3 regions of the Arthrobacter sp. D1-17 genome follow, and region 1 is predicted to be linked to each of the others. Evidence: riboswitches for the same ligand, from Rfam matches in the RefSeq annotation. Region 1 holds a riboswitch; each other region holds the start of a gene.
The links. Region 1 has a riboswitch for thiamine pyrophosphate ahead of M1E01_RS01325 (ECF transporter S component). Riboswitches for the same ligand answer to the same signal wherever they lie in the genome.

Region 1 (7,749 bases):
GCGACCGGGCAGGGCATGGCCGACGGCGATCACGACGCACCGCTGTCGGTCTTTCACCCCACCTATCTGATCCTGGTCGCCGGGGTCTCCAACGCCTTCCTGTCGGGTGACCTGTTCAACCTGTACGTCGGCTTTGAGATCCTTCTGACAGCCAGCTATGTGCTGATGACCCTGGCCGGGACCGGCCCCAGGATCCGGGCGGGCGTCACCTACGTGGTGGTGTCCGTGGTTTCCTCCGTGTTGTTCCTCATTGCCATTGCGATGATCTATGGCGCCACGGGCACTATCAACATGGCGGATCTGGCCATCAAGCTGGCCGAGCTGGACCAGGGCACCAAGACGCTGCTGCACGTCATGTTGCTGGTGGCCTTCGGCATCAAGGCCGCCGTATTCCCGCTTTCGTTCTGGCTGCCTGACTCCTATCCCACCGCACCGGCCCCCGTCACGGCCGTGTTCGCCGGCCTGCTGACCAAGGTGGGCGTATATGCCATGGTGCGCACCGAGACGCTGCTGTTCCCGGGTGATTCGCTGAACACTCCGCTGATGATCGCCGCCCTGCTGACCATGGTGGTGGGAATCCTCGGCGCACTGGCCCAGAGTGACATCAAGCGCCTGCTCTCCTTCACCCTCGTCAGCCACATCGGATACATGGTCTTCGGGCTGGCCATGTCCTCGGCGGCAGGGCTCGCCGCTGCCGTGTTCTACGTGGCGCACCACATCACCATCCAGACCAGCCTCTTCCTGGTGACCGGCCTGATTGAGCGCCGCGGCGGAAGTTCCTCCATGGACCGGGTGGCAGGGCTGGCCAAGCTCTCCCCGATCCTGGCGCTGCTGTTCTTCGTCCCCGCCATGAACCTGGCCGGCATTCCTCCGTTCTCCGGTTTCCTCGGGAAGCTTGGCCTGCTGCAGGCCGGGGTCCAGCTCGGGACGCCCCTGGCGTATGCCCTGGTGATCGGCGGGGTGCTGACCAGCCTGCTGACGCTGCTGGCCGTGGCACGCGTGTGGAACCGCGCGTTCTGGCGGAAGCCCGAGGACGCAGAGCATCCCGCTCCCGTGCTGCTCGCCGAGGCCAAGGATTCCCCGGCAGGCCTCCGGGCAGGCAAGCGGGGCATGATTCTGCTGCCCCGGACCATGGTGGGTTCCACGCTGGGGCTCGTGCTGCTGGGCGTGGCCCTCACGGTTTTTGCGGGCCCGCTGTTCAGGGTGGCCGGACAGTCCGCAGAAGCCATGCTTGACAGGTCCGCGTACATCCACGCCGTGCTCGGCCAGCAGGCAACGGTCCCGGAGCTGACGCTGAACGGCAGCACAGCTGAAGCTGGCTCACCGGGCGGTGGAGGGAAATGAGCCGGAGACGAATTTCCGTGCGGCAGGAACTGCCGCTGCTCGTATGGCTCGTCATTGTCTGGGGTGCCCTCTGGCAGGATTTCAGCCCGGGCAACCTGTTGTTCGGCACGATGCTCGCCGTAGTGGTGGCCCGCCTCTTCTACCTGCCGCCCGTGGAGCTCAGCGGACGCTTCAGCGTCCTCCGGGCCATCCCGTTTGCCCTGCAGTTCATTGGCAAGGTGGTGCTTGCCAGCTTCCAGGTTTTCTACCTTGCTGTCGCGCGGGGGCCCAAGGTGACCAACGCCGTCGTCGCCGTCCCGCTCCGGAGCCATTCAGATCTGATGGTGACCGCAACAGGACACGTGATCTCCCTGATCCCGGGCTCGCTCGTGGTGGAGGTGGACAGGTCGACCTCGACGCTCTACATCCACGGACTCAATGTGCGGAATGCGGACGATGTGCTGAAGCTCCGAAAGGAAGTGCGCGACACGGAGGCCGGGCTGATCCGCGTCATGGGAACGAAAGAAGAACTCGCAGCATTGAATCAGGAGACAGTACTGAGCCAGGAGACAGGCGCATGATGCAATTCGTGCTGACGGTCACCGCTGTGGTGCTGTCCCTCGCCGCCGCGGGTGCGATTGTGCGCATCGCCCGCGGCCCGTCGCTGCTGGACCGCGTGCTCGCCGCCGACGTGCTGTTGGCCATCCTCGGTGCCGCGCTGTGCATTGATATGGCCGTGAACAGGCATCTGAACAATCTGATGCTGCTGGTGGCCGTGTCCGTCATCGGATTCATCGGCTCGGTGACCGTGGCGCGCTTCGTAGCGGACAGGCGGGAGCAGCCCAGTGAGTCCTGACCCAAATGCAGTGGATACCATGATCGATGCAGTGTCCGCCGTCTTCATGATCGTGGGGGCTGTGATGTCCCTGGCCGCAGCAATTGGCCTGCTGCGGTTCCCGGACCTGATGAGCCGGATGCACGCCGCCACCAAGCCGCAGGTGCTCGGGCTGTTCCTGCTCCTGGCGGCTTTGGGACTGCAGATGCGCACCTGGTGGGTATGGCCGGTGCTGCTGGTGGCCTGGATCTTCCAGCTGCTGACGGTACCGGTGTCTGCGCACATGGTCGGCCGCGCGGGCTACCGCACCAAGCACCTCCACAAGGAGCTGCTGAGCACCGACGAGCTGGAAGCCGTCGTGGTGAAGGCCGCTGAGGCAGCCAGGGAACGGGATTCAGACGGCGGACGCTGACCGCCGCAGCCGTGGCGCCCGCCGGGAGTTTGCTCAACTTCCTGTGAAGATTTCCGCAGTCCGCCGGGGGTCAGGGCAGGATTCCCTGAGCTTATCCACATAGGGGCCTTTTTAGCTTCAGCCGCCCCACGCAGCATGGTCCCATGGTAGAAACGCTTGCCGCCCAAGGGAATCGGGCGATCTACATGGGGGGATCCACGTGGCAAAACATCTGGCACCGAGGGCTGCCCGGCGCGCTGCCCAGCAGCGGCGCCGAGCCATCCGCGTCAGCATGAGCGCAGGCACGGCAGTGCTTGCCGCCTATGCTTCTGGAATGCACGGCGCTTCCGGAATGCACGGCGACGGCCCGATGATTTCTGCCAGTCCTGCATCCGCCCAGGCACCGGACAGTGTTGCCGTCAGCATGTCCGCCGGCTCCGCTGTCGCTGCGGGCGGTGCTCGGGATGCCGTCTCGGGCGCTGCCGTTTCAGCCCCTGTCGCCGCGCCCGCTTCTTCCCCTGTCTCTGCGTCGGCCGGAGTGGCGCTCTCCTACAGCCGTTCCGTGGTCCTCACCGGGGCGAAGGAATGGACACGAGAGCTTGACGCTTCGTCAGCTCGGTCGCGGCGTCCCGCCGCCGGGACCCTGATGTCACCGTTGGAGGTCCTGCATCCCAGCTCTGCCTTCGGCGTGCGGAGGAGCCCGATCACTGGCGATGCCGGGGAGTTCCACTGGGGCCGGGACTTTGCCGCTGCCTGCGGGACCCGCGTTTACTCTGTGGACGCCGGGGTGGTGCGGGCAGTGGGATGGCATCAGTGGGGCGGCGGCAACCGAGTGGAAGTCGACCATGGCAACGGCCTGATCACCACTTACAACCACCTTGAGGGCATCGGGGTCGGGAAGGGCGAGTCGGTGCAGGCCGGGGACGTCATCGCCAAAGTCGGGACCACGGGCGCTTCAACGGGATGCCACCTTCACTTCGAAACGATCCTGAACGGCAGCCACACGGACCCTGAGGAGTGGACTCTGGTGCCGCTCGATCCGGCGGATCCTGCTGCTGCCGTGACGATGACCGACTACCGGAAGCCCGGGACGGCGAAGGACACGCCTGCCTGGGCCGTCCCGGCGGCGGAAGCCCACAACCATGAGGTGAACCACGCTGAGCGTAAGCCGTCACGGTCCAAGACCGCCAAGGCTCCTTCGCGTTCCAACGCCCGCGTCTCCAATGCCGCTGCTTCTCCGGCAAAGAAAGCCGTGGCACTTTCAAAGAAGGCAGTGGCACCTGCGAAGACTGTGGCACCTGCGAAGAGTGTGGCGGCCGCCAGGCCTGTTGCGCCCGTGAAGCCGGCTGTGCCGGCAAGGACGGCGGCTCCTGCCCCACGGCCTACGCCTTCCCCTGCTCCGTTGCCGGTGAAGACCGCCGCTCCGGCTCCACGGCCCACGCCTTCCCCTGCTCCGTCGCCCGCGAAGACGGCCACTCCGGCGCCTGCTGCGGCCCCGAAGCCCACCTCTTCGCCCACCTCTTCGCCCAGTGCTGCGCCGACGTCCGCGCCGGTTTCAGTTCCCGTTCCTGCCCGGAACGTGACACAGGAGCAAGCTACGGAACCTGACGCGGCAGCAACGGCGGCGCCTGCTGCCGGTTAAGCTGCGGCGGCCTCTAGCCACCGACTAACGGCGGTGGCTAGGGCATTGCGGATATAACGACGGTGCCTAGACGATGTCCTGGGTTTTGGCGAAGCGGGTGATTGCGCGCTGCGTGCCGCGGTTGGTCAGAACCTGGATGACGGCGCTGACTGAGGCTGAAACCAAGGCGAAGGTCAGGGCTGAGCGCAATGTCGTGGGAACGTCGTCCTTGCCGCCCTTCGGAGGCTTGCGGCCTGTGGTTTTTTCCCAGACGGCGTCCACGGCCCTAGTGCCGGCGTATCCGGCGAGCAGACTGATGCCGGTGCCAAGCAGCTTGATGAAAAAACTCATTCCGAAACCCCTTGCGACGTGACTACTGGTTCGTCCCTAGCCTAGCCGCATGGACCCGAGGATTTCCCGCAGGGCCCGCACCACCAGGTCGTGGTCCGCCTTCTGCGGCAGCCCCGAGACCGTCACGGTCGCCACGGCCCCCACGCCCTGCACATAGACGGGAAAGGAGCCCCCGTGGGCCGCGTACGTGGTCTGGTCGAACCACGCGTTGTCCTCAATGCGGCCTCCGCCCACCCTGCCGCGCAGGCCAACCAGCAGGGACGGTTCCTCATACCGTGCCGCCGTGCGCCGTTTGGCCTTGACCCAATGCCCGTTATCCGGGGTGGCACCTTCCAGGGCAGCATGAAAAAGCATCTGCTCGCCCTTGGAGATGTCGATGGCGATGGGCAGGCGGCCGTCCTTTCCGAGCTCAACCAGCAGAAGGCCCAGGCTGAGGGCGTCATCTTTGCTGAACCGGGGGAACTGGAGTTCCGAGATCTGCGATTCAATCTCTGAGATCAGCGACTCAAGCGCCCCCGCCGGCTGTTCGTCGGCGGCGTCGGGATCAAATAGGGCCGGAGTTCCGGAGTCCTCTGCGGTCATTGCCCCAATGTACTCCGTGGCTATTGCCATGTACTCCCTGCCTATCGCCCGGATTGTGACGCCGCCGCCGGGTTGACGGTCAATCATCGGTGTAAACTGGACCAGCCAACAAGGGCACATTCATTACGACAGGGGAGCGCCGCCGTCGGGCATCACTGGCATGTCCAGAGAGCCGCAGGTGGGCGCTGAGAGTGCGGACAACCGCAGACCCTCGAACCTGATCCGGCTAGTACCGGCGCAAGGGAGTCGAGTTCTCAAAGTGTCCGGCAGCAGGCACCCTAAGCCAGCAGCCGGGGAGCGCTTTCCCCTCCTGATCCTCAGGAGGACCATCATGACAACAGCAACAGCTAAGAAGTCCGGCAACACCTGGCGCGTGGCCGACATCGTGGTGGCGGCGCTGATCGCCGTCGCCGGTGGTGTGATTTTCTGGGCTTGGTCCCAGGGCGCCAACCTCATCTCTGCACCGCTGAACGCGGTCTACCCGCCCCTGACCGGCCTGTACGCCGGCGGCTGGATGATTCCGGCGGTGCTGGGCATGCTCATCATCCGCAAGCCCGGCGCTGCGCTGTTCTGCGAATCCGTGGCCGCCACCGGTGAGCTGATCATGGGCTCGCAGTACGGCACCACGGTGCTGATCTCAGGCCTGCTGCAGGGCCTGGGTGCGGAGCTCGTGTTCGCCGCGTTCCGGTACAAGAAGTTCAACCTGCCCGTCTCGCTGCTGGCCGGCGCCGGCGCCGGGCTGTTCTGCGGCCTGAACGATTCGTTCGCCCCGTGGGGTTGGAACATCGCCTACGCGGCCGGGGACAAGCTGGCGTACATCATCTTTACCGCCGTCTCCGGTGCCATCATTGCCGGCGCGCTGTCCTGGATCGCCACCCGCGGCCTGGCCAGGACCGGCGTGCTGAGCTCCTTCCCCTCCCGCAAGGCAGCCACGGAGCCCGTGTTTAACTGATGCCCGCACAGCAGGACGCCGGCGTCCGCCCGGCCGCGGTTACCGCCCGCGGCTGGGGTTGGCGCCACGCCGGACGCACCAAACCTGCAGTCAACGCCCTCGACCTGGATATCCGGCCGGGGGAGCGGGTGCTGCTGCTGGGGCCCTCAGGCGCCGGCAAATCCACGCTGCTCCACGCGCTTGCCGGGGTGCTTGGCGACAGCACCGCCGACGACAGCGGCACGGCGGCGGGCGACGACGCGGACGAAAGCGGCAGCCTCCTGATCGACGGCGAACCTCCCCGCGCCCAGCGCGGCCGTGCCGGCCTCATGCAGCAGGACCCGGAGACGCAGGTGGTTCTCTCCCGCCTCGGCGACGATGTCGCCTTTGGTGCCGAAAACCTCTCGGTGCCCCGGGAACGGATCTGGCCCCGGGTGCACGAGGCGTTGGACGACGTCGGACTCGGACATTTCCCGCTGGACCATCCGACGTCGGTCCTGTCCGGCGGGCAGAAACAGCGCCTCGCGCTGGCCGGCATCCTGGCGATGCGCCCCGGGCTCATTTTGCTGGACGAGCCCACGGCCAACCTTGACCCTGCCGGAGTCCTGGAGGTCCGGGACGCCGTGGCCCGCTGCCTCGACAAGACCGGCGCCACGCTGGTGGTCGTGGAGCACCGGGTTGCCGTGTGGAAGGACCTCGTGGACCGGATCGTTGTGCTGCAGCCGGGCAGTGACACGCAACCGGCGGTGCTCATTGACGGGGCCCCGAACCAGGTCCTCCAGCAGGCCCGCACGATGCTGATCCGCGCGGGCGTCTGGGTTCCCGGTTACGTTCCACCCACCCGCGAACGGTCGCTGACCGGGCAAGCCGGCAGCGAGGGGGGTCTTGCGCCAGGCCAGCTGCTACTCGCCGCTGAGAGACTTGCCGTCTCAAGGGAACGGCCCCGCCGGCGCGGCTTCACATCCCTTCCGCCGGTTCCGGTGCAGCGCGACGTCACGGCACAGGTCCGCGCGGGGGAAGCCCTCACCATCACCGGGCCAAACGGCGCCGGCAAATCGACGTTCGCTCTGACCCTGGCCGGGCTGATTCCGCCTGTCGAGGGCAGGGTGTCCGCGACCCTGGAGCTAAGCGGCGGAGCCGGCATCGACCCGTACAAGTGGCGGGCCGAGCACCTGATCGCCAGGATCGGCACGGTCTTCCAGGAACCCGAGCACCAGTTCGTCACCGGCAGGGTACTGGACGAACTGCAGTTCGGCCCCCGGCACCTGGGACACGGCGAGGAGCGCGTGGACGAGCTGCTGGAGCGGCTTCGCCTCACCGGCCTCGTGGATGCCAACCCCTACACACTCTCCGGCGGCGAGAAGCGCAGGCTCTCCGTGGCCACCGTTCTGGCCGCCCATCCGCAGGTCCTGGTGCTCGACGAGCCGACCTTCGGCCAGGACGCCAACACCTGGGCCGAACTCGCCTCCTTCCTGTCCGAACTGCTCGATGCCGGAATCGCCGTCGTGTCGGTGACGCACGACCAGGAATTCACGCAGGTGCTCGGCGGCACCGAGCTCAAACTCGGCGCCGCGGACCTTCAGCCCCCAGGCGTCGATGCACCAGGCGTGGGAACACCGGAAGCGGCCGCATCATGAGGGCCGCCTTGATCATTTCCGGCAACCAGGCGGTGCTGACCCGGGCCAATCCGCTGGCCAAGCTTGCCGCCGTCTTCC
Region 2 (7,749 bases), 1.1 Mb from region 1:
CGCGCTACTGGCTCGAAACGGGCGGGAACCTGGACATCGATGTGGCCAGCGACTTGATCTACCGTTTAGCTTGGCGCGGAATCTCGCGCTTTCCCAAAGAGACCTAGACTACAAAGGGAGAACACCCTTTGACATCTAATCAACATTGACTGGCTGGGAGGCCTTGCTGTGGAAGTAAAGATCGGCATTCAAAACATCGGCCGCGAACTCGTGCTGGAATCGGCCCAGGATGCTGACGCCGTAGCCAAGGTCGTAGCAGAATCCCTCGCAAAGGGCACCGAGCTGCGCCTGACGGATGAGAAGGGCCGGCAGATCATCGTGCCGGCGAGCGTGCTGGGCTATGTCGAGATCGGTGCGGAAGAAGTCCGCCGGGTCGGCTTCGGCGCACTCTAGGGCTGACAATGCTGTCCCTCGTCATCGTCGTGCTGGTCAATGTCGCCTCGGGCTTCATCGTCTGGGCGAATGACAGGCGCCACGCCAAATACGGCATGTTCCTGCCAGCTGGCGTGGGGACCGCGGCGGGCATGGCCGCCTGGATGATCTGCATGGCGGCTGGCCTTGGCTACCAGCCGGGCCTGACCTGGATTCCATGGATAGCCCCCATGATTGCAGGCGCGGCAGCGGCTCTGGCCGCCGCCGCCTTCCTCGGCCGGAGCAGGACCAAACAGGACACACAGCGCCTCACAGAGGCCCTCAAGATGTAGCAAAACGGCAGACTGGCCGTGCCCCAAACAGGCGCCTTTCGCGCAGCATCAGCTGCGGGGCTGCTCGCCTTCTTCGGTGCACAGGCACAGTCGGTTCCCTTGAGCATCAGTGACCACCACCCAGTTGGGTGTGTGGTCACTGTCCATTGATGCGCCAGTGGCAGCCACCTTCTCCAGCACGGGACCGGATTCGGCCTTGGAGCGGTGGATGTCTACATGGAGCCGGTTGTCATTGGGCGTCCGGGTCTCCTGGAACCAGAGTCCCGGACCCCGGCCGAAGGGATCCTGCAGGCTGCCTCCCCGGCCCTGTTTGTAGGCCAGAGCAACACGCCAGACGTCGGCTATCGCCGAGGGCTCCGGCGTGTCGATACCGATTTCCACTGTCCGGTACAGCCCCGGCTCCGCGGCTGCGCCAGCGTCTGCGGCTGCATGGGTAACGGCCGCGGCGGCGGCGATGTCACGCGGGGTCACTTCGCCGCCCGCGTCGTGAGAGGTGAACCGAATAAACACACGGTTGTACCGCCAGTCCAGGTCCGGATGGTGGTCCTTCTCCTCGGCAAGACGCCCGACGCCGGCAATCAGCTCAAGCGCGCCGGCCGCCGTCGGCGTCTTGTAGACAGTGACCAGGCCGCCCAGGCGGTAGCGCCAGTCAGGCAGGCCCGACAGGGCCTCATCTATCTGGGAGCGGGTGAGGATCTCGTCCTTGGGTCCCACGTCTGACTCCTTGACGGGTAGCGGGTGAGCCTGCCCTTCCGTGCGCCCGCACACTCAGGACCCGGCCCTAGAGGAATTCGGCCCGGCCTTCCATCGCAGAAGACGCCAGCGCATGCTCGCGGCGCGGAATCCGCCCGGCCGCTTTCGCCAGCCTACCGGCGATAACAGCGTGTTTGAAGGCTTGGCCCATGAGCGCAGGGTTCTGTGCCCGGGTCACGGCCGTCGCCAGCAGCACGGCGTCACAGCCCAGTTCCATGGCCAAGGCGGCGTCCGAGGCGGTGCCGATGCCCGCGTCCAGCACCACAGGCACAGAGGCACGGGACACGATCAGCTCGATGTTGTGCGGGTTGAGGATTCCCAATCCGGTCCCGATCGGAGCGCCGAGCGGCATGACGGCGGTGGCTCCGAGGTTCTCCAGACGCAGCGCCAGAACCGGATCGTCGTTGGTGTACGCGAAGACTTTGAACCCCCGGTTGACGAGCTGCTCGGTGGCATCGACGAGTTCCACCGCGTCAGGCAGGAGAGTGTGCTCATCGGCAATGACTTCCAGTTTCACCCAGTCCGTCTCCAACGCCTCACGGGCCAGCTCCGCCGTCATGACCGCGTCCCTGGCAGTGAAGCAGCCGGCTGTATTCGGCAGGACCCGGATGTTGTTATCCAAGAGCAGCTGGAACAGGGAACCCGTTTCGGCGGGCGAATAGCGTCGCATGGCGACCGTGGTCAGTTCCGTGCCGGAGGCCAGCAGCGCCGCACCGAGGCCGTCCAGGCTGGGCGCTCCGCCTGTGCCCATGATGAGCCGGGAACTCAATTCCACTCCGTCGATAACCAGGGGGTCACTGTCTGTTCCGGGCACGGCCGGAAGCGCAGTTGTTTCAGTCATCGTCCTCATCCTCCCTGAACTGCAGTAACGAGCTCGATGTCATCGCCCTCGGTGAGCGCCGTGCTGTGCCACTGGCTGCGGGGCACCACCTCGGAATTGCGCGCCACCGCAACACCCAGACGCTGGCCGTCCGCGGCCTGCCCGTCTGAGGCAAGTTCCCGCCCCGTGATCTGGCTGACGAGCGTCGTCACGGAGGCTTCTGTCCCCACGGCGTGGGGTTTGCCGTTCAATGTGATGTTCATGCGGATTCCTTGGTTCGGTCAAATGTGACTGGGTTTGATGCGGCTGGGCCTGATACAGCCGGGCCAGGGGGCGCAGTGCCTTGTGCGGCAGCGGCCAACAGCTCCGATTGCCCGGCCGGGAACCGGCCGGGACTGAAGGCGCCCCAGCGGCTGTCCTCTACACCGTCCATCAGCTCTCGGCAGATGACGGCCGCGGCAGGCGTCAGCAGGACCCCGTGCCGGAAAAAGCCGGTAGCGATGATGAGCCCCGGAACGTGCGCTCCAAGCCCGCGGTCCGCCGTTCCGGATTCGCAGTCTGCCGCTCCGTACCCGCTCTCCTTCGCTGCGGGGACGCGGCCCAGCAGCGGCGCGTTGTCCGGCGTGCCCGGACGAGCCCGGGCGGTTGCCTCGAGAAGTTCCAGCTCCGCGATCGCCGGCACAAGGGCCTGCGCGTCCCTGAGCAGCTGGTAGACCCCTCCCGCGCTGGGAGCACCCTGCCCGTCTTCACGCTGGGTGGCGCCGACAACGACTGTCCCGTCCTGCCGCGGAACCAGATAGACCGGAACTCCTCGCACGATGCCCCGCACTGTTGCCGTCAGCAAGGGACGGAGCCGGTCCGGGACCCGCAGCCGGAGAATATCGCCGTACACCGGCCGGAGGGGAAGATTCAGGTTCTCCGGAAGACCGTCCAGCGACGCAGCCGCGAGACCATTGGCTACCACGGTTTCCGCGGCCAGCACCGTGCCGCCGCCAGCAAGCCGGACACCGCTGACCCGCCCCGCGTCCCACAGCAATGCCACGGCGTTGTCCCGTACCGCATAGCCGCTTTCCGCGCCGGCCACGGCAGTCCGCGCACCGGGAGAGTGGCGGGACAGCGCAGTTGCGCAGCTCTTTACGAGTTTTCGCGGATCAACCTGGTGGTCCGTCGGAATCTCCAGGGCACAGGAAATGCCTGGGCTTAGCAGCGGTTCACGCAGCCGGGCTGCGCGGATGGTCAGCGGTTCGACGATCAGGCCATGCGCCTGCTGCACCTGGCGAAGATCCATCAGGGTGCGCCGGTCAGCCTGGTCGACGCCGACCGCAATGGTGGGTGACGCAAGGTAGCCTGTGTCCTCCCTGCCATGGTCTGGCTTGAGGGGGTCTGGCCGCATGGCATCGAGCGTCGCTACGAAGCCAGGCCACAGCGCGGAGGATTCGAGCATGAGCTCGAGGAGTTCCTCCTCCTGGTAATGCAGTTCGCTCACAGGGGCGAGCATGCCCGCTGCTGCCCAGCTGGCACCGGTTCCGGGCGCCTCATCGATGAGGACCACCGAGCGTCCTGAGCGTTTGGCCTCCCAGGCTATCCCGTGGCCGATCACACCGCCGCCAATGACGGCGACGTCGGCGTGCAGAGGTTCGATGCTGTGCAAAGGTTTAGTGGCGTACGGGCTGCCAGCGGCAGATGTCCTGGCATCGCCGGACGTGAGGTCAATGGCAGATGCGCCACCGGTTCCAGGCTTCATGCAATTCCTTCCCTACGCCGGTACTAACCGGATCAGGTCAAGCGGTCGGCTCTGACGCCCTCTCAGCCCTGCGCCGTTTATGACAGCTGCAGCGGGCTCCCGCGGTACGGACCCAGTTTAGAGGAACTAGGCTGGTTGCCATGACCGCGCATGAACTCACCGATTCCGCCCGCCTGTACCTTTGCACGGACGCCCGCAAGGACCGCGGCGACTTCGCAGACTTCGTCAACGCCGCCTTCTCCGGCGGCGTGGATATCATTCAGCTCAGGGACAAGACTATTGAGGCAGCCGAGGAACTGGAGCTCCTCGAGGTTCTCCGCGAGATCGCCGGACGGCACGGCCGGCTCTGGGCCGTCAACGACCGGGCCGACATCGCCGCCTTGGCCGGCGCTCCCGTGTTCCACATCGGACAGAAGGACCTGCCCCTGCGCGCGGCCCGGCAGGTGCTGCCCGGTTCTCCGGCAATCGGTCTCTCCACCCACTCCCCCGACCAAATTGATGACGCCATCGCCACAGCGCAGGCGCCGGAAGGCCTCGACTACTTCTGCGTCGGCCCCGTGTGGGCAACCCCCACGAAACCCGGAAGGACCGCCGTCGGACTTGACCTCGTGCGTTATGCCGCCGAGGCTGCCCACAGGGCCCGTGGCGAAAGCGGCCGGCGGCTTCCGTGGTTCGCTATCGGCGGGATCGATCTCAGCAACGTGGAACAGGTGGTGGCGGCGGGCGCCGAGCGCATCGTCGTGGTCAGGGCCATCACCGAGGCCCCGGACCCGGCGGCTGCCGCGGCACAACTCATTGCCGCCCTCGACGCCGGAGCGGCTGGTGCCGCGGGAGCCGCACCCAGGGCCTCCGGCGCCGTCAGGGCCTAGGGCGCATTACGCGCGGGAGCCCCGGCCACTGCTCAGGGCGCACAAAGGAGACACAACGTCAGCTGCTCAGTCCCAGCTCCACCATGCGCTTCGAGTGGTTTTCGGCAAGTTCCGCGGTCAGCGCGCGCACTGCCTCCCGGACTGAGGCATCGTCAGCTCCGCTGTCCGCGGCCGCGATCAAATCGGGCAGGAACGCGTGTTCGTACCCCACCCGCTGCGCCTGGGTCAGGGCTTCGCCCAGTAGCCGCCGTCCCCACAGCGCGAGTCTGGAGGCGAGCCGCGGATCATCCGCAAGGGCCCCGCGCAGACGTTCGCGGAGGACTATTGTTGCTTCCTCGGTTGCTTGGACCTGGGCAATCAGGTCACGGCTCCCCGGATCCACATACCGGGCTACTGCCTGGTAAAAGTCTGCCGAGACGGTATCGACGACGTAGGCCTTCATTAGCGACTCGTACCAGTCAGCGGGCCGGGTTCGTTCATGGAAATGGTCCACGGCGGCCTGGAACGGGAGCATCGCGTCCTCGACGTCCACTCCCATCTCAGCCAGCTTTGCGCTGACCAGCTCGTAGTGCTGGAACTCGATGACCGCGATGCGGCCAAGCACGGCGCGGTCGTGAAGCGTAGGAGAATAGCGGGCGTCCGACGAAAGCCGCTCGAAAGCGGAAAGCTCACCATATGCCATGACGCCGTACAGGTCGGCCACGAAACGGTCATACCGAGCAGTGCCAGTCGAGGTTGTGCCCATAATCCAAGACTAACCGCGGAAATCCGACTAACCTGATTTTCGTGCCACATCATCGTCTCTCTCCCAGCGTCCACGAACAGACCAACGCCCTGGCGGAGGCCCTGAGTGCGCTGCGGACGGAACTGGAGCTGCCCGGGCCGTTCCCTGAGGACGTCCTTAAAGAAGCCGAAGCGGCTGTGGCTCAGCTGCAGCTTCCCGGGCTGGACCTCACCGACGTCGAATTCCTGACTATCGACCCGCCATCGTCAACGGATCTGGACCAGGCACTCTTCATCGAGCGAACCGGGGACGGCTACCGGATTCTGTACGCCATCGCCGACGTACCGTCCTTCGTCGCCCCCGGCGGCGCGCTCGACGCCGAAACCCGCCGCCGCGGCCAGACCTTCTACGCCCCGGACGGCCGGATTCCCCTGCACCCCGAAGTCATCAGCGAAAACGCGGGCAGCCTGCTGGCAGGTCAGCTGTGTTCGGCGTTCGTGTGGGAGTTCGCGCTCGACGCCGCTGCCGAGGTAGTCTCCGTATCGGTGCGGCGCGCCTCGGTCCGCAGCCGGGCGAAGCTGAGCTACAAGGGCGCGCAGGAAGCGCTGGACGCGGGAACCGCGTCGCCCGTGCTGCAGCTCCTCCGCGAGGTGGGGATCAAGCGCGTGGAACTGGAAAGGGCCCGGGACGGCGCCAGCCTGAATATGCCGGACCAGGAGATCGTACAGCTACCCGACGGCGGCTATGAGATTGTCGCGGCGCCGCAGCTTCCAGTGGAGGACTGGAACGCCCAGATCTCGCTGATGACCGGCATGGCCGCCGCCTCCCTGATGCTTGACGGCAAGGTAGGCATCCTGCGCACGATGCCCGCCCCTGACGAACGGTCGCTGGCGCATTTCAGGCGTCAGACGGCGGCGTTGGGAAAGCCTTGGGACGGAACGGTCAGCTACGGCGAGTACCTGCGGACACTGGATCCGACGGACCACCGGCAGCTGGCCATCCTGCACTCTGCCGGCATGCTCTTCCGCGGAGCCGGCTACACCTATTTCGATGGCACTGTTCCCGAGGACGCCATCCAGGCTGCCATCGGCACAGCCTACGCCCACACCACAGCTCCGCTGCGCCGTCTGGTCGACCGGTTCGTCCTTGTCATCTGCGAGGCGCTGAGCAACAACAGAGCTGTGCCCTCCTGGGCCCGGGAGGCTCTGCCGTCGCTGCCGGAAATAATGGCTGCTTCAGATCAGCTGGCGTCCAAAATGGAGCGGCTCGCGCTTGACACCGTGGAGGCTGCGCTGCTCAGCAACCACATCGGCCAGGAGTTCGACGCTGTCGTGATCTCCGGATCCAAACCCGCCAAGAACAACGGCAACGGCGCCGGCGCTGGCGCTCCTAGCGGCAGCGGCAACGGCCATAACAGCAACAGCACAGTCACTGCGAACGTCATCGGGAACGGGAAGGGTACTAACGGAAAGTCCAACGGCAAGGGTTCCAACGGCGGCCCGTGGGGCACGGTCCAGATCGCCGAACCGGCGGTCACGGCGCGGTGTGAGGGCGAAATGGAGTCCGGCACCAGGGTCCGGGTACGGCTGGTTTCCGCGGACATCGCCACACGCGAAGTGCACCTCGAACTGGTCGGGGAACAGGCGCCCGTCAGGGAATCCGGTTTTGCCGGTTAGACTTAAGGGGTAGAAATGGATGCCCGGTCGTTGATTTCCAGTATTTTTGAATTCAACAAGCCCGCCCCTACGCGATCTTGAGACAGACCCGCTGGTCCCCAGTGCCAGCATTTGATAGCCCGCGATCGGCTTCCACTGGAATTGCTCGCGCGCCTGAGCGTGCTCCGGAGCGGCTTTCCCGGCCGGCCCGTTGAGCAGGCGGCGCCAATGCCTAAATGAATAAGGAAACTCCCCTGTGAGTGAATTGCATACCCACCAGCTTCTCTCCGACGACACCGGAACCGAGACCATCGAGCCGGAAGAAACCATTATCTCGGATGAGAAACCCCACGAGATCGCGGAAAAGTCCTTCTCCGACTACAACGTGCGCGCGGACATCGTCGAGTCCCTCGCCGACGCCGGCATCACGCACCCCTTCCCCATCCAGGCGATGACACTGCCCGTGGCGCTATCCGGTCA
Region 3 (7,749 bases), 1.5 Mb from region 1:
TGATGCTGGTGAGCGACGACGATCCGACCTTGACGACGATGCGGCGCGCCTTGGCGAGCATGCTGCGGCGGTCGGTCTTGGGCTCCTCGATGACAATTGCGGACGTATCAGACACGTGTGCGCGTTCACTCCTCATGTTGGGTGTTAAGTCCACTCTCCTTGAGCGGCCGTGCGATACGGCGCCCGCTGACTGACTCCGTCCAAATGCCCGCCTTGCGCTCGGCTTCCAGCTCGGCACGCGCCGCAGCCTTCGCCTCGCGGCGTTCGATCTGTTCCTCGCGCTTCTGGGTTCGGGTGGGGCGGTCACCGACGTCTGCAAAGCGGATGTCGGTACCGCGCGGTGATGCCAGCAGTTCGGCACCGGCCATCATTGTCGGTTCCCAGTCGAACACCACGCCGTCGTCGTCACCAATTACCACGGTGTCACCCGGCTTGGCGCCCTGCTTGAACAGCTCGGTTTCAACGCCAAGCTTGGCAAGCCGGTCGGCGAGGTAGCCAATGGCTTCCTCGTTCGTAAAGTCAGTCTGCTTGACCCACCGCACGGGCTTTTCACCCAGGACCCGGAACAGCGGCTCCAGGTTCTTTTCTTCGCGGCGGATCTTGAAGCCGGTCTCGTTCACCGCACGCGGGCGCAGCACCGGGGCATGCACCTTCGGGGGCGCGGCCGCCACCGAATCACGGGCGGCCTTAACGATCTCCGCCATGGCGAATCCAAGCTGCCGAAGGCCCTCGTGGCTCGTGGCGGAAACCTCGAACACGCGGTAGCCCCTGGATTCCAGTTCGGGGCGGACAAAATCGGCCATGTCCTTGCCGTCAGGCAGGTCCACCTTGTTCAGTGCGACCAAACGGGGCCGGTGGTTAAGCGGAACAACCTCGCCGTTGTTGCCGGCGTAGCTCATGTCGACGGCATACTTTTCGAGTTCGGCTTCGATAATGGCGAGGTCTGAGAGTGGATCTCGGTCAGATTCCAGCGTACCGCAGTCCAAAACGTGCACCAAAGCTGCGCATCGCTCGACATGTCGCAGGAAGTTGTGTCCCAGGCCCTTGCCTTCGCTGGCACCCTCGATGAGCCCGGGAACGTCGGCGATGGTGAACCGGATGTCACCGGCCTGCACAACGCCAAGGTTCGGAATGAGCGTGGTGAAGGGGTAGTCGGCGATTTTGGGGCGGGCAGCGGACATTGCCGCAATCAGGCTGGACTTGCCGGCCGAGGGGAAGCCGACCAGAGCGATGTCGGCGATGGACTTCAGCTCCAGCACGATGTCGGCAGACTCGCCCTCGATGCCGAGCAGGGCGAAGCCAGGTGCCCGCCGCTTCTGGGAGGACAGGGCTGCATTGCCGAGTCCGCCCAAGCCGCCGGCGGCCGCAATGTACTCGGTGCCTTCGCCCACGAGGTCGGCGAGGACTTCGCCGTCTTTGGTCTTGACGACCGTGCCGTCCGGGACCGGCAGGACCAAGGTCTCGCCGTTCTTGCCGCCGCGCCAGTCACCCATGCCCGGGCCGCCGTTGGTGGCGTGGCGATGAGGGGCATGGTGGTAGTCCAGCAGCGTGGTGGTCTGGGAGTCCACCCGGAGGATGACGTCGCCGCCGTTGCCGCCGTTGCCGCCGTCGGGTCCGCCGAGAGGCTTGAACTTCTCGCGGTGGACAGAGACACAACCGTGGCCACCGGTACCGCCGGATACGTGCAGTACTACGCGGTCTACAAAGCTCGCCACGGTGAATCTCCTCTGTGCTGAATGTGGCCGTGTTGGAACGCCCAAATTGATTGTAATGCGGTTAAACGACCAGTGGAGCGGGCCATCATGGCCCGCTCCACCGGTTGAGTTCTGTTGTTACTCTGCAGCTGCAGCAGCAACAATGTTCACGACGCGACGGCCGCGGCGGGTGCCGAATTCGACAGCACCGGCCTGGAGTGCGAACAGCGTGTCGTCGCCACCGCGGCCAACGCCTGCACCGGGGTGGAAGTGGGTGCCGCGCTGGCGAACGATGATTTCGCCGGCGGAAACTACCTGGCCGCCGAAGCGCTTGACGCCGAGGTACTGTGCGTTGGAGTCACGACCGTTGCGAGTGGAGCTCGCGCCCTTTTTATGTGCCATTTGGAATGCCTGCCTCTAAATTCTGGGGAATCTGCTGGAAACCTGATCAGTAACCGAAGTTACTGGATGCCGGTGATCTTGACCTTGGTCAGTTCCTGACGGTGACCCTGGCGCTTCTTGTATCCGGTCTTGTTCTTGAACTTCTGGATGACAATCTTCGGACCACGCAGGTCCTGAAGGATCTCAGCCGTAACAGTTACCTTGGCCAGGTCCGCCGCAGCAGACGTGACCTTGTCGCCGTCAACCAGGAGCAGTGCGGGCAGCTCAATGGTGCTGCCGGCTCCACCGGCGACGCGGTTCAGGGTAACGAAGTCTCCAACGGAAACCTTCTCTTGGCGGCCGCCTGCGCGGACAATCGCGTACACCACTTGGGAACTCACTTCTCTCGACGTTTATTACTAAATTTGCGTGCGGAACCGGGGGTCCGATTGTGTATGGCCTGGCTCTCGCTGTGCCTCAACGCCGTGGACTCCCCGAGGGAATCCGTGAGCTAACCCAAGAACATTACCGCTTGGAATTCCAATTGGACGGTTCCCGGGGTCATAACCCAAGTGTTGGCGTAAGCACCGAAGATCTAGATTACGCTAATTTTGCCTTCGGCCGCAAATGAGGCTGGTCCCGGCGGGTAGTCCGTGATAAGCACCACAGGGGCTTTCGCTCCAAGCCTGCCGTGACCATGCCCATTTATCTTACCGGCTTAACCGCCGGTTCCCTTTCAGCTGTGACGGCGCGGCGCGTCGAAGAAATCAACCTCGAAGCGGCAGGAGTGCCGGAAGGCAGTGAGCATCTCTCGGCGTTCCGCGTCGGAAGCTTTTCGCCCCGCTGTGTCAGTGATTGAGATGGCCTGCCGGGTGGCTGCTGCAAAACCCTCATCGGCGTAGGTGCGCAGCCACTCCGCGTAGGGGTGCCCGTCCGGGGCTCCGGCTGCCAGGAATCCGGTATGCAGGGTCTGCCCTACTTCGGCGTAGAGCCAGAAGCACGGGAGCACCGCCGCCACCAGCACCGCGTAGCTGCCGGATGCCGACGCGGCCAGGAGGTGGTCCACGTAGGCCTTCGTCTCCGGGCCAAGGCCCCTGGGGACTGTTCTGGTGCTTAGCCAGCTGCGGTGCAGCTCGGACTCGACTTCGAGGCATTGCTGGGAGGACCGGGCCCAGAAGAGCTGCTCGGCCTCGGTGGGGGCGAGCGCGCTGGCCCTGGCGAGAACCCGCGAATAGCCGTTGAGGTAGATGGCATCCTGCGCAAGGTAGTAGGCAAACTGGTTTTCCGGGAGGCTTCCCTCTGACAGCCCGCGGATGAAATCCAAACCGTAAATCGCGTCGAGGTCAGCAGCGGCCTCCGCCTGCAGCAGGGCCGCGAAGCTGCCGTCGGCGGTATCGTCTGCCTGCGGCAGATGGTGGAAGTGGTGTACCGGGCCGTTTCCGTGGCCTACCTCGAGCTGCTCGGAGGCGCGCAATGCGCCCTCCAGCCAGGGCTTGACGGTGCGCAGGGCAAGTTCCCAGTTCCCCAGCCGAGCCTGTACGGTCGCCATCGCCGAGGACAGTGAGCACCCCGTGCCGTGGCTGTTTCGGGTGGATACGCGCTGCCCCTCCACCACCACAACGTCCGCAGATAAAGCCCCACCCGTGTTCACCAGGGCGTCCGGGCAGTCAGCGCCCTCCAGGTGCCCGCCCTTGACGAGGACAATAGCCCCGGTTTCGGCCGAGAGCCGCTTTCCCTGTTCCAATGCCTCGGACCAGGTGGCCGCTTCCTGCTCACCCAGCAGCATGCCCAGTTCCGCAAGGTTAGGTGTAATGAGGTCTGCGAGAGGCAGCAGCGACCGCAGCGCCCCCTCAGCGGATTCCTGAAGGAGCCGGTCGCCGCTTGTGGCAACCATGACCGGGTCCAGGACAACGACGCCGGGACGCACCTTCTCGAGCCACGTGCGGACCGCGGTGATGATGTCCGCGTCGCCCAGCATGCCGATCTTCACGGCGTCAATGGCGATGTCGTCGCTGACCGCCGCGAGCTGCGCAGCGATGAAGCCGGCCGGCGGCACGTGGACTCCTCTGACTCCCCTGGTGTTTTGTGCCGTCAGCGCAGTGATGGCGGCCATTCCGTAGCCGCCGGTGGCTGCGATGCTTTTCAGGTCGGCCTGAATGCCGGCGCCGCCGGAAGGATCTGAACCGGCGATGGCCAGGACCCGGGGAACCCTCCGGGTGGCGGGTGAAACGTGAACGGGAGCCGCTGCTCCACGGACGTCTGCACCAAAAGACATCGTGGAGATCGAAAGCGGAGCAGTCGCCAAGGGCAGGGCAGATGTTGCAGACGATGTTGCAGTCAAGGAAGACATCCCTTCGCCGGTACTAACCGGTCAGGTTCAACGGGTTTGGATCTCAGCCGGCTCCGTGCTCGGCACCCCGTGTCAGTCCCCCAGCCTAGCCTGTCCTTCCGTCCGCGGCACTGCATGTCGGTTCGCCCGTAACTCCCGGCTTAAATGCAGCGGGCCGGCCCTGCTGTTGCAGCGCCGGCCCGCTGGCCCACTCAACGAGCGGCTGCCGGAAATTATGTTCCCGGCAGCATGCCCATGTCTACAGCTCGGAAGCGGGTACGCCTACGCCCAGAATGATGGGTCCATCCGCAGCCTGCGGACCCGCGGCCTTCTCAGTCCTGTTGTCCGCCGACGGCACTTTGGCCTCATGGGAGTGCCCGGCGGCAGCCCCGGGCACAGGCTCGTGGTGTTCCACGGACGTCTCGTTGGCCGCACCCTGCGCCCGGCTGGCGCTGCGGTTGCGCCGCGGACGGCGGGTGCGCACGGCCACGTCGGAATGGTCAGCGAACCGCTCCCTGTCGCTGTCAATAGGTGCCCGGACGGCGGCAGGTGCCGGGGCTGGCATATCGGCGCCCTTAGCGGGCTCGGTTGCCTTTGAAGGCGGAGTCGCCGCGGAAGGCCGGGCCGTCGTTGAAGGCTCGGCTTCCCTGGAGGCTTCCGGTCTCGGCTCCCCGAGGTGCGCGAAGGCTTCCTCAAGGCGGTCAAGGGTCAGCGCAGGCTTCACGGCCGGAGGCTCCGTGTGCTCCACGAAAGGAAGGACTACCTTCTCGCCGCCAAAGGTCAACACGGCGCCCGGCCGGCCCGAGATGCTTTCCGTGTCAGGTGCGCGGTGCACCAACGGGCTTTCCGGAGCGGCCGCTGAGGCAGCTGCAGCCGGACGCTGCTCCCCGGCAGCCTCCGCCTGATGGGCTGCGTCCTCGTGGAGGTGGGCAGCGTGCGCAGCGGCGGCGATGTTGGCCAGTGCTGCCCGCGTTGCCTCGGCCTTGGCGTGGCGCTCGGCTTCGCTGGGTTCGTGGTGCATGACGGCCGGTGCGGCGGGTCCGGTTTCAGCCGGTCCCTGTCCGGCCTTGCCCCGGCGCCGGCTCTTACGCTCGGTGCGTACGGCGGGCTGGTGTTCGCTGCGCGGGACATGGTGTTCGGCCGCCACCACATTGGCGCGGCGGTGCTCGACGGGCTCGTCGTGCGTGACAACGCCACGGCCTGCACAAACCTCACACTGCTCGCCAAAGACTTCCAGCAGGCCGGTGCCCATGCGCTTGCGGGTCATCTGTACGAGGCCCAACGAGGTGACCTCGGCCACCTGGTGCTTGGTTCGGTCACGTCCCAGGCACTCCACCATGCGGCGCAGCACGAGGTCACGGTTTGATTCCAGGACCATGTCGATGAAGTCGATTACGATGATGCCGCCGATGTCCCGCAGCCGCAGTTGCCGGACGACTTCCTCAGCCGCTTCCAGGTTGTTCTTGGTGACGGTTTCCTCGAGGTTGCCGCCGCTGCCGGTGAACTTTCCGGTGTTGACGTCGACCACGGTCATGGCTTCGGTGCGGTCGATCACCAGTGATCCGCCGGAGGGCAGGAACACCTTGCGCTCCAGCGCCTTGTGGATCTGCTCGTCGATGCGCCAGGCAGCGAAGATGTCCTCGTCCTTGGTCCACTTCTCGAGCCGGCCCACGAGGTCCGGGGCAACGTAGGTGACGTAGGCCTCAATGGTGTCCCAGGCTTCATCACCGGAAACGATCAGCTTGGAGAAGTCCTCATTGAAGACGTCACGGACCACCTTGATAGTGAGGTCGGGTTCGCCGTACAGCAACTCGGGAGCGAGGACCTTGGTGGACTTCGCCTGGCTTTCGATGCCTTCCCACTGGGCCCGGAGGCGGTTGATGTCGTGGGTGAGCTCTTCCTCGGATGCGCCTTCGGCGGCGGTGCGGACGATGACGCCAGCGTCTTCCGGAAGGCGGTCCTTGAGGATGCGCTTCAGGCGGTTGCGCTCGACGTCGGGAAGCTTGCGCGAGATGCCCGTCATGGAACCGCCGGGCACGTACACGAGGTAACGCCCCGGCAGGGAGATCTGGCTGGTCAGGCGTGCGCCCTTGTGGCCGACAGGGTCCTTGGTGACCTGCACCAGGACGGAATCCCCGGACTTCAGGGCGTTCTCGATCCGTCGCTGCTTGCCTTCGAGGTTCACTGCTTCCCAGTTCACTTCGCCGGCGTACAGCACTGCATTGCGCCCGCGCCCGATGTCGACGAAGGCAGCTTCCATCGAGGGCAGCACATTCTGAACTTTGCCCAGGTAGACGTTGCCGATCAGGGAATCCTGCTGCGTCTTGGACACGAAGTGCTCGGCCAGCACGCCGTCTTCCAGGACGCCGATCTGAATTCTGTCGTCGCGCTGGCGCACGATCATCTGGCGGTCAACTGATTCGCGCCGGGCCAGGAACTCTGCCTCGGTGATGACGGTCCGGCGCCGGCCAGTGTCGCGGGATTCGCGGCGGCGCTGCTTCTTCGCTTCCAGCCTCGTGGAGCCCTTGACGCTGGTCACGCGGTTGCTTACGGCCGGTTCGCTGGGAACGCGGGGAGCGCGTACGCGGGTGACGGTGTTGGGGGGATCGTCGTCTCCCCCGCCGGTGAGCTCAAGGTCCTGGTCTCCGCGGCGGCGCCGGCGGCGGCGGCGCGAAGTGACGCCGTCCTCGGCCTGGCCTGCGGTCTCCTCGTCGGCGTCTCCGGCGGCATCGATGCCTTCGGCGTCTTCTTCGGTGCCGTCACGGTCGATGGCTTCGCCGTCGGTGACTTCACGGCCGTTGCGGGTCCGTCCGCGGCGGCCGCGGCTGCGGCGCCGGCGGCGTCCGCCGTCGTCGTCGTCCTGCTCGTCCCCGCTGTCGCTGGCTTCTGCATCCTGCGCACCGGCGGCCGGCACTGCCGGACGGATCACGGTATTGAGGTCGGGGGCTTGGAAGATGATGGATGTCACGGATGCCGGCTCCAGGAACAGCGCTCCGGCCGGGGCTGCCTGAGACGTGGTTTCCACGGGCTTTTCGGACTCAGCACGCTCAAATACAGCACCTTCAGATACGGCATCTTCAGTCACTGCGCCGTCAGCCGCTGAGACCTCAGCCTCGGCGGCCTCCGCCTCTGCCTCCGCGCTTCCGACGGCGGCAGCTGCTTCAGCCCGAATGTCCGCCACCGGTGTTTCTTCAACCCGGGTTTCCACTGCCGGGGCAGCCGCAGGTGCTTCAGCAGCTGTGTCGCCGGTCTTGGCCTTGGCGACCCGGCGGCGGCGTACGGGCTTGGCTTCAGGTTCAGCAATCTCCGCCGCGGCAGAACCCGGCCCGGCCTCGGCCGCGTCAG

Region 2: it holds a riboswitch for thiamine pyrophosphate, as region 1 does, so the genes downstream of both, M1E01_RS06475 (FAD-dependent oxidoreductase) here and M1E01_RS01325 (ECF transporter S component) in region 1, are expected to answer to the same signal.
Region 3: it holds a riboswitch for thiamine pyrophosphate, as region 1 does, so the genes downstream of both, thiD (bifunctional hydroxymethylpyrimidine kinase/phosphomethylpyrimidine kinase) here and M1E01_RS01325 (ECF transporter S component) in region 1, are expected to answer to the same signal.

Annotation. Positions count from the first base shown of each region.
Region 1 covers NZ_CP096382.1:288,735-296,483, forward strand. The annotation lists gene M1E01_RS01290 (Na+/H+ antiporter subunit D) at 1-1,344, shown strand, start outside; gene M1E01_RS01295 (Na+/H+ antiporter subunit E) at 1,341-1,904, shown strand; gene M1E01_RS01300 (monovalent cation/H+ antiporter complex subunit F) at 1,901-2,179, shown strand; gene mnhG (monovalent cation/H(+) antiporter subunit G) at 2,169-2,570, shown strand; gene M1E01_RS01310 (peptidoglycan DD-metalloendopeptidase family protein) at 2,770-4,191, shown strand; gene M1E01_RS01315 (DUF4235 domain-containing protein) at 4,258-4,521, opposite strand; gene M1E01_RS01320 (heme-degrading domain-containing protein) at 4,558-5,103, opposite strand; TPP riboswitch at 5,224-5,365, shown strand; gene M1E01_RS01325 (ECF transporter S component) at 5,435-6,055, shown strand; gene M1E01_RS01330 (ABC transporter ATP-binding protein) at 6,055-7,671, shown strand; gene M1E01_RS01335 (energy-coupling factor transporter transmembrane component T family protein) at 7,668-7,749, shown strand, end outside.
Region 2 covers NZ_CP096382.1:1,373,863-1,381,611, reverse strand. The annotation lists gene M1E01_RS06505 (TetR/AcrR family transcriptional regulator) at 1-107, shown strand, start outside; gene M1E01_RS06500 (DUF3107 domain-containing protein) at 169-393, shown strand; gene M1E01_RS06495 (hypothetical protein) at 402-704, shown strand; gene M1E01_RS06490 (4a-hydroxytetrahydrobiopterin dehydratase) at 753-1,418, opposite strand; gene M1E01_RS06485 (thiazole synthase) at 1,486-2,298, opposite strand; gene thiS (sulfur carrier protein ThiS) at 2,304-2,540, opposite strand; gene M1E01_RS06475 (FAD-dependent oxidoreductase) at 2,537-4,021, opposite strand; TPP riboswitch at 4,013-4,134, opposite strand; gene thiE (thiamine phosphate synthase) at 4,162-4,890, shown strand; gene M1E01_RS06465 (ferritin-like fold-containing protein) at 4,949-5,635, opposite strand; gene M1E01_RS06460 (RNB domain-containing ribonuclease) at 5,677-7,290, shown strand; gene M1E01_RS06455 (DEAD/DEAH box helicase) at 7,526-7,749, shown strand, end outside.
Region 3 covers NZ_CP096382.1:1,780,683-1,788,431, reverse strand. The annotation lists gene proB (glutamate 5-kinase) at 1-61, opposite strand, end outside; gene obgE (GTPase ObgE) at 126-1,715, opposite strand; gene rpmA (50S ribosomal protein L27) at 1,833-2,096, opposite strand; gene rplU (50S ribosomal protein L21) at 2,156-2,464, opposite strand; gene thiD (bifunctional hydroxymethylpyrimidine kinase/phosphomethylpyrimidine kinase) at 2,812-4,350, opposite strand; TPP riboswitch at 4,408-4,505, opposite strand; gene M1E01_RS08320 (Rne/Rng family ribonuclease) at 4,664-7,749, opposite strand, start outside.